3 regions of the Alteromonas sp. 76-1 genome follow, and region 3 is predicted to be linked to each of the others. Evidence: predicted binding sites of a transcription regulator. Region 3 holds the regulator's gene; each other region holds the start of a gene.
The links. Region 3 encodes LexA, which represses DNA repair genes until DNA is damaged. Its sites were predicted from a motif close to TACTGTATNNNNATACAGTA; they were not measured.

Region 1: the regulator LexA is predicted to act here: its motif matches at 1,607-1,626, upstream of ALT761_RS04475 (LexA family protein).
Region 2: the regulator LexA is predicted to act here: its motif matches at 1,658-1,677, upstream of ALT761_RS18705 (YebG family protein).

Annotation. Positions count from the first base shown of each region.
Region 1 is NZ_LR136958.1:1,064,071-1,067,360, reverse strand. It holds gene ALT761_RS04480 (hypothetical protein) at 1-925, shown strand, start outside; gene ALT761_RS04475 (LexA family protein) at 1,639-2,052, shown strand; gene ALT761_RS04470 (Y-family DNA polymerase) at 2,052-3,290, shown strand, end outside.
Region 2 is NZ_LR136958.1:4,405,965-4,409,254, reverse strand. It holds gene ALT761_RS18710 (methyl-accepting chemotaxis protein) at 1-1,236, shown strand, start outside; gene ALT761_RS18705 (YebG family protein) at 1,325-1,612, opposite strand; gene ALT761_RS18700 (sensor histidine kinase) at 1,940-3,112, shown strand.
Region 3 is NZ_LR136958.1:4,641,512-4,644,801, reverse strand. It holds gene ALT761_RS19770 (FG-GAP repeat domain-containing protein) at 1-799, shown strand, start outside; gene lexA (transcriptional repressor LexA) at 940-1,566, shown strand; gene coxB (cytochrome c oxidase subunit II) at 2,151-3,290, shown strand, end outside.

The DNA.
Region 1 (3,290 bases), 1.2 Mb from region 3:
AACATGGTGTGAGGGTTTAGATAGTGATGAGAGGGTTGAGGAAACATTTGGAGGCATTACAAGCACTCATAAGAAAATCGAGACACAAGTAAATTATGATGATCCACATCATCACTTTTGCGACGTATTAAGAACTGCCATCCTATGCAACGTCCATTACAACAAACTATTAGCTAAACGCGAGTTTGAGAATACAATTTACAAGAATGATGAGTGTGAGCAAGTTTTCCGCTTACTACTAAAAAGCATGCCTTGGTACGTAAAACCGCTAGGAAGAGCGGAGTTGACAGGTCAGATAATAGAGTCGATTCCTAGCATTAAAGAGACCTTGTCGAACAACGTATTTAATGAACAAATATGGTCAATCGCTAAACATCTTAAGCCCTTACTAATCGATCGTATACCTAGCTTATCTGACAGTGCTGCAAATAACTTAAGTGTATTATTTGTTGTTCTGTGTAAACGCAAATTTCCTCGTGTACGTGGTTCATTGCAGGGTGCCAATCGCCCCTATAGCCTCTGGAAGGCTTTAAAAGATGGACACTCGAAAGTCAACAGCGAATCCATGAGCCTATGGGAATACGAATCCATATATCGCCCATCTTTATTGCATATGATGGAGTTAGTGAGCCTATTAGTGATATGGAAATCAGACAATACCATCAATAGATTTGAGCAATTTGTTCAATTTCGAAAAGAAATCTTAGATACTCAGATAATGGTAAATGACGCCCTTGATGGTGAGCATCACAGCCATGTCATAAAACTAGCAAATATACTTTCGCTTCAGAAAGACCCTCTAGGGAATTCAAGCGATGAGCCTGTGTTTATGCGATTTTGGAAAAAGGCCGACCCGAAGATTAAGTCATTGAGAAAACATGTAGATGAACACTTAAAAAGAAAAAGCCTTCGATGGCCTTCATAATGCATTCGGTTTAAATGAGTACAATAATAATCAAAAACACAAACAAAGCTTAAGCAAAATTGGAGAAGCTCTCAAAGTAGAAAAATGATTATCTGTTCACGATGACAATCCGTTTGAATTACGATAAACCTAGTGACTAATAATTTTAACCAGTGAAAGGTAATGATGTCCGCTATTCGCTCATAGTTGAAACTAGAGAACTAAGTCGTGAAGGTCCGGTATACGTACATTGCGGTAGTTCCCTTAGCTTAGCCTTGCATGACCAGTTTTAGCGTAATGTAGCCCGAGGTATTTATTCGGCTTTGCCGCTGCAAATGCAAAAATTTTACGTTTAGATTGGAAGTGATGCTCGTCCAGAATTTACTTTGCTATGTTCGAACTTATTTGTTAAGTATAAAGCTCCTCCAAAGCCATCACCGCGATTAGACTTTGGCTTCGTACTCACTAATAGGCTCGTAAAATGGATATAGCACCTATGAAAATGAGATTTTTGAAAAAAATTCTCTTATCGAATGAAAATAAAAAATCTGACGACCATCAGCCTCCCTACGCCAGCTCTACAAGCTGCTGACAGAGATTCTCACTTTGAATGACGATTGCCATTTTGCCGGTCATTACAGTCGCCATTTAGACGAGTATTTTCTGTACTGAGATTGATTGATGAGTATGAACCCACTAAAATACTGTATAAATAAACAGTATTTTTGAAGTGTATGCTTAAATTTATCCCTATTACAGCACAAGCGGGCATCGTAGGCTTCGAGTCGCCTGCTGCAGAATATACCGAACTAGGCTTGAGTCTAGATTCTCTGCTTATTGATAAACCTGCTGCTACCTTCATTGGCTACGCACAAGGCAAGTCGATGATGGACGATGGCATTCATGACGGCGACCTGCTGATTGTCTCAAGAGCTGAAGATATTTCTGACATGTGCATTATTGTGGCGACCTTAAACGGTGAGTTCGTCTGTAAGCGTGTAGACAAACGCCACGGCTGCTTGCGTTCTTCATCACCCTTGTACAAACCTTACTTTTTAAAAGAAGGCGATGAATTTTCAATAGAAGGGGTGGTAACGCGCTCCATTAGGCTTCACAAGAAACTCTCCCGTCGACTAGGAGGTGAGTAGTGTTTGCGCTAGTAGATGTCACATCTATGTATGCATCGGTCGAGAAAATCTACAACCCTAACCTGCGAAACAAACCCGTTATGGTGTTGAGCAATAACGATGGCTGCGTGGTCGCAGCCTGCCCTATTGCCAAAAGATTAGGGTTTAAAAAGTTCGTACCCTATTTTCAAGTGAAAGAGGAAGCAAAAAAAGCAGGGGTTGTTGTTTGCTCGTCTAACTATGAACTTTATGCCGATGTGTCTTCAAAAATGTTTTCGGTCATGTCTCAATTCTGTGATGAATTGCACGAATACAGTATTGATGAAGCTTTTATGCGCTTTTCGCCACGCCTACATGATAGCGAATGGCTGGCCCTAGGCTATGAGATAAGAAAAACTATTTGGCGTGAGGTAAAGCTTCCCGTGGGCGTTGGATTTGGCCCCACTCCAACCCTTGCTAAAGCAGCTAATCACGCTGCAAAAAAGCTGGACGGCTTTCGAGGTTCAGCGGTTATTAATACGCAGCAAGAAAAGCAGGCATTATTATCCCGCATGGCAGTAGCAGATGTATGGGGTATTGGTGGGCGCTTGGAAAAACGATTGATTGCCATGGGTATTAATAATGCCTATACACTGTCACAACAATCCCCCGCTAAAATGCGTAAGTATTTTTCTATTGTGCTAGAAAATACAGTAAGAGAACTTCAGGGTGAACTAAGAATGACGTGGGATGAGATAAGACCCGCTAAAAAAGAAATTTACAGCACCCGTAGTTTTGGAAAGAGAGTTACCACACAAGATGAATTGAGAGCAGCGTTAGCCACCCACGCTGAAATAGCCACTAAAAAACTACGCGCTCAACACTCACTCGCTCACAGCGCCACCTTCTTTGCGGCAAACTCGCCTCATGACGATAGCAGATATGTTAAGCAGTCGGCGCTTTCCAGCTTTGCTGTTCCTTCCAATGATACTCGACATATTATTCACGCAGCGTCTGATGCGCTCAATAAATTGTTTATTCCAGGCGTGCGTTACTACAAAGTGGGGGTGGGTCTGTTGGACATTTGCGACGAAAAATATCGCCAAGACGATTTATTTACGCCCAATACGGACAACTCGGCATTAATGGCAGTGCTTGATAGTACCAATGCTAGATATGGCAGAAACACGATGCATTTTGGCGCTAGGGGCTTTCAACAAAATTTTGCTATGAAAAGAGACTTCTTAACGAAAAGAGCCACTACCCGATGGGAAGAGATC
Region 2 (3,290 bases), 240 kb from region 3:
GTTCATGCCGCCGATGAAAAGATAGCTCGCGCATCTAGCATATATGCCAGACTATCTGCTGGAAAATCGCCAATTCCCTTCGCTGCAAAGCTTGGTCAGACACTTTCACCCATGTTACCCATGATAGTAGTAAGTTTATTATTGTTGATAGCGATTGGCTTTACTGCTGGCTTACTCCCTTTAGGTGTTACTTTCATTGCATTACTCATTATGATGGTGTGGCAATCGGCAAAAAGCCGGAGCTACTGGCGGGAGTTTCTTTCATTAAGCCCTGCAAGTTATAGTAATGCACTTGTGGCACAAACGTATTATGCCGATGTTGATTATATTGCTCAGGCTAAGTTGGCGTTAGGCTGTGAACTCGCGCGCACACGCACAGCGTTAACCCGCATCAAAGACGCATCTGAGGGATTAGAAAATATTGCGGTTTCAACCCACAGCCAAGCCGAGTTAACCAGTAAAACGATTATTCAGCAAAACCTTGCTACCCAACAAATTGCCACAGCAGTAACGCAAATGAGTCAAGCTATTCAAGAAGTGGCTGAACGGGTTGAAAGTAATGCTGTTAGCGCTAAAACGGCGGCGAATAACGTACAAATGGGCAACGACAAAGCTGAAGAAGCGATGCAGGCTATACTGTCATTAAAAGGTGCAGTGGAGTCGATTTCCGATACGGTTACCGAGCTTGCTCAATCCACCAGTGATATAGGCGAAGCCGCTAGCATCATTTCTAGCATTGCCGATCAAACCAACCTGCTAGCACTTAATGCCGCCATAGAAGCTGCCCGTGCTGGTGAACAAGGCCGCGGCTTTGCGGTTGTTGCGGATGAAGTGCGTACGTTGGCTTCGAAAACCCGCGAGTCCACCGATAAAATCCACAACATCATCCAAGAGCTTGTTGATAGAACAGAACGGGCCGTAAAGGTGTCTTCGGAAGGATTAGTGTCTGCTGAACACGGCAGTGCAATAGTTGAGGAAACCCGAGGCGCATTACAAGAAATCAATAATGCGGTAAGTGGTATCGCCTCAGCCACCGTTGAAATGTCTTCTGCTGTAGAGGAACAAAGTACTGTGGCTGAGCATATTAATCAGCAACTTGTAGATGTTGCTGATAGTGCGGAAGAAACGCAGAAGTCATCAGAAGCCTCGCTCAAAGTGGGGCGAGATCTTCGTGACACTGTAAATCAAGTTAATGGGTTAATAGCTCGTTTTAACACCAATAAACGCACAGGATAATCTGTGCTGTTTGTTTTGTAGCGTGCTTTTAGTCTCTTTCTATATACGTTAGCTCCACGTAAAAGCACGCTAAATATTTCTACTACGCCTATCCGTTGGCTTTAAGCTTTACTACGTCGGCACTCTCATCTTCTAGTACACTCTGGGCTGTCGCACCTTTAAAAATCTTGCTCACTTTGTCTTTATTCTTAGACAACATGATAGTGAGTTCTTCAACAAGGCTATCTTCAATGCCTAAGCCTTTTGCTTGAATGTATTCAGCAAGGTTGTCGGCAGCGTCGAGCATCTTATCGTACTGATCTGCTTCTTTTTTATCGGTAGTTACCAATTTTTCTACCCCTTTGTGCGTAACAACATACTGTGTGGTAATGGCCATGGTAGGTCCCCTTAGATGAATAGACCATAAAACTGTACAATATTTAACTGGATAAATAAACAGTATTTAACGTTTTTGATATTATTTTTTTTCAACTTAAGTATAGTGACTAAATAAGCTGAAAAAACAGCGTTAACATCGCCACGCCCACATTCAAAAATGTATGCTTCGTTTCTTTTAGTTGCAGCTTTCAATGATTCTTCACCCAGTAGTGCAACTTCGAATAACAGCAAATTTACCAAAAGGCGTGACATTGTCTCTTTAGGGCGTGAAATCGAGTGCCGAAAATCGGCGTGATATAGATGATTTAGATACGAAGAGGATGTAATGAATTCTTCCATTGAGCGAGATATTCGCACTATTCAATCGATAGAAGCTGTTCCACACATAATGAAAATGTTGTCAGATGTCACGGGACTTCGCTTTATTTGTGTAGCAAGAGTCACTGAAGACAATTGGACAATGTGCTCAGTGTTAGACCAAGTAAATTTTAACTTGATACCTGGCGATGAGTTAGATATTAAAACTACGTTTTGTAGCCAAGTAAGAAAATCTACGAAACCGATTGTGATTGAGCACGCTAAAGAAGATACCGTTTATCGAGAAAGTGAAATACCCATCATGTATGGCTTCGAAAGTTACTTTTCTTACCCCATTTACAACAAAAATGGTGACTTTTTCGGTACGCTTTGTGGTTTAGATCCACTTCCTGCGGTGTTAAAAACCGATAAAATTGAAAATCAAATAAAGTCTTTCGCCGAGCTGATTTCAAGGCAGATGGAAGTAGATGACCGTCTAGCCACGGCTGAAACCAATCTTCTCAGCGAGCAAGCTGCCGCTAAATTGCGTGAGCAATATATTGCCATTTTGGGGCATGATTTAAGAACGCCTTTGTCAGCGCTAAAAATGGGTGTCGACTTTCTTGTTGAGCATGCCAGTGATGCCACTTCCCAAAAAGTGCTATCTCGTATGGACAACAGCGCTAAACGCATGACGCGACTCATTAGTGACGTGATGGATTTTACGCACGGGCAAATGGGTAAGGGGGTTCAACTAAGCGTTAAGCCAGTGAACGATTTAGAAAGCGTTTTAGCACATACGGTAAGTGAACTATCGAGCTTGCATTCAGACCGAGACATACGTGCGAATATCAATATAGAGGGCACCTTTTCTTGTGACCCAGAGCGTATCAGCCAGTTACTGTCTAACCTGCTGATTAACGCGATAATACACGGCGATAGCGCGCAGCCTATCAAAGTGGTAGCCAGTATCGAACAAGAAACACTCACAGTTAGCGTGTCTAATGGGGGCACCCCAATAAGCGCTGATGTTATCGATAAGCTATTTCATCCATTTTGGCGAAATGAAAACAACAAAAAAACCGGTGGCTTGGGTTTAGGTTTGTTTATCGCCTCGCAAATTGCTGAAGCACATAAAGGTAGCCTGATGGTGCACTCAGATGAAAATGAAACGGTGTTTTCTTTTAAAGCCGTATTGTAAACAATAAGGTTAAGCATCGTGCTTAGCCTTTTAAGCGCTTCAAAACGCCGACGGGCCCCCGCTGCCAACTTCATTATTAAGCGTATTTATCCCTATATCATCAAAACATGCGCAAACATAAAATTTGCCGGTGATTAATGCTTGTACAAAAGCAGGTATGTGCGTATAATCCGCGCCC
Region 3 (3,290 bases):
CTCTATAGCAACCGACTTTAACAATGATGGTGCAGGCGACTTGTTTACATCGACAACCAATTATTACGATGGAAGCTTCGCCGCTATCCAGCTACACAATGGTGAGGTTCACTGGCAGTATGATTCAAGTAGTAATAGCAATATTGGCATAATTGAAGCCTTAGACATGAATTTCGATGGCTTCACTGACGCATTAGTAATGATTGGGACTGAACTGAATATTTTTGATATTCAAAACCAATTGATTATTGCTAACTATAATATCGGTCATGTCACGCACCTCGCTCCCTTTATTTCAAACGGAAGTGCATTTGTAGCGTTGACAACTAACGAGTCTGGCATGGAAGTATTAAAGATAACCGATGCAGGACTATCACAAGCCGCGTCGGTGGACGGTATATGCGATCAGCTAATTACTATTAATGCAGACTCAGATGAGCAGCCGGAATTAGCGTGTACGAATTATGATGATGAGCTGATTGTTTATGACTTTTCTGGTGAGGCGCTTACCGAGAGCTTGCGTGCGAGCATACCTGCAGATATAACGAATATTCAAGCTGACGTAACTACTGAACAAAACCAGAATCTTATTGGCGTTAGCCATAATACAGCCGATTTCTCACTTAACATTTATAGCCATCTTGTTAGCTTTGGAACCGATGGCTTTGTAAGGTGGCGCGGTCCTGCGTTTGCAAGTCGGCAAGGTCAAGATTACGGAAATTTGAAAGTGCGCAAAGCTGATTCAGGGAACCTTGAAATACAAACGTCTACCTATTCTAGCGCTATATGGGTGCATTAGTAGATGTTTGCAGAGAGCTCTACTAAGGTAGGGCTCTTTTTTTATGGCAAGTGTTCGAAGCATGTAAATAGCATCCAATGCTTGTCATTTCCTTTTAGGTGTATATACTTACAGGAACTGTATAGACAGACAGGTCTTTTATGCGCCCACTCACAGCAAGACAAACAGAAGTTCTCGAGCTTATAAAAACAACGATGCTCGAAACTGGCATGCCGCCTACCCGTGCAGAAATTGCCCGTCATTTAGGTTTTCGTTCTGCAAATGCCGCTGAAGAACATTTAAAAGCGTTGGCCCGTAAAGGCGTCATCGAAATCCTTCCAGGCACTTCTCGTGGTATTAAGTTGAATATTCCTCTTGAAGATGAAACCCCTGAAGAAGAAGGGCTTCCTCTTATTGGCCGAGTGGCTGCGGGCGAGCCGATTCTAGCGCAAGAGCATATAGAGTCTCATTATAAGGTCGACCCTGCCCTGTTTCAGCCTCACGCTGACTTCTTACTTCGTGTAAGCGGTATGAGTATGAAAGACATTGGTATACTTGATGGTGACTTGCTAGCCGTGCATCGTACTACGGATGTCCATAATGGGCAGGTGGTAGTGGCACGTGTCGATGAAGACGTTACTGTTAAACGCCTTGAAAAGCGTGGCCGCGAAGTATTACTTCACGCTGAAAATGATGAATTTTCACCTATTAAAGTCGACTTAGCGTCAGAGCCTTTCTCCATTGAAGGGATTGCCGTTGGTGTTATTCGAAATGCTGACTGGATGTAACCTTTTAGCTATTTAGTAAAGAAAGCGGCTTATAGGCCGCTTTTTTGTATGTTTACCATACCTTGCTTACACCATAATCGTATTTAAGCCTAAGAAATCTCTTAAAAGCCACCAGATACCGCTCCCACATATTTTCTTCTATTTATGTCACCTTTTTCAGTGCTAGCTAGCGCTATTTTTGTCACCTATTTTGTTTGAAAAATAATCAAAATTACGCAACTAGCTTTTGATTATAAGAAACTTATTGGCAGCTTCTATTTGCCTATCTCGTTCAAAATGAGCGTTTCAAACAAGCTCACTAATTATCGCTACAGCATCCATACGCTGTTGTATGTGTCATTTCTCTTACATACAACTTTTGATTAAAAATTCAACGCTGCAATTGTTTTTTCTCAGAAAAGACTAGACTTGTGCGTTTTATTGAGCAATTCTTATACTGTATTTAACAAAATAATAACAATAGCTGCAACTTTGGTTTACAACTAAGGCTAGATAGTTAAGTTAAAAGTTGGATTTCGGGTATCAGTTGCCAGAAGCGCAGCGCAACCAGTGCGTCAATGCTTCTGTTATAACGGAGGTGTTGAGTGAAACGAGTAACGACACAAGCGGCGACACAAGTGACAAAGTGGCTTTACGGGCTTCCACTTTTGCTTACCTCGCCACTACTGTTTGCTGATGCAGCAACGGGCGAAGGCTCTTCCATAAATTTGCGCCGAGGCGCAACAGACATAAGTGGTCAAGTTTACGACCTGCATATGTTGATGTTCTTTATCTGTATCGCAATTGCTGTTGCAGTTTTCGGGGTTATGTTTGCCTCCATGTACTTGCACCGTAAATCCAGAGGCGCTAAGCCCGCTCACTTCCATGAAAATGTAAAAGTGGAAATTGCATGGACGGTCGTGCCTTTCATCGTTCTTATTCTTATGGCTATTCCTGCCGCTAAAACCCTTATAGCGATGGAAGATACCAGCGAACCCGATCTTACCGTTGTCGTTACTGGTTCCCAGTGGAAGTGGCACTACCGGTATATGGACAGGGACGTTGAGTTCTATTCGTTAATGGCGACGCAGCGAGAGCAAATTGAAAACAAATTCGAAAAAGGCACGAACTATCTGTTGGAGGTCGACCGTCCGTTGGTCATCCCCACAGGGCAAAAAGTGCGCTTTCTTATTACTTCTGATGACGTTATTCACTCGTGGTGGGTACCGGACTTTGCAGTGAAAAAAGATGCTAACCCTGGGTTTATTAACGAGTCTTGGGCAAAGGTAAATGAGCCTGGTGTTTATCGTGGACAGTGTGCCGAGCTATGCGGCAAAGATCATGGCTTTATGCCGGTTGTGGTCATTGCTAAAGAGCCTGCTGAATTTGATGCTTGGATAAACGAACAAGAAGAAGCCGCTCGCCAAGCGAAAGAAGAAGAGCAGCGTTTACTGTCGATGAATATGTCGATGGATGAACTTATGGATGAAGGCAAGCGGGTTTACAACGCCACTTGTGCGGCTTGTCATATGCCTAACGGCGAAGGTTTACCCGGCGTTTTCCCTGCGCTTAAAGGCAGTGAGATGGTACTTGAAGACCAAACTGCACATATTGATATTGTGTTGAACGGTAAAACCGGTACGGCCATGCAGGCGTTTGGAAAAATGTTAAGCCTGAAAGACATTGCGGCTGTGGTGACCTACGAACGAAATGCGTGGGGCAATAACACGGGTGATATGGTGCAG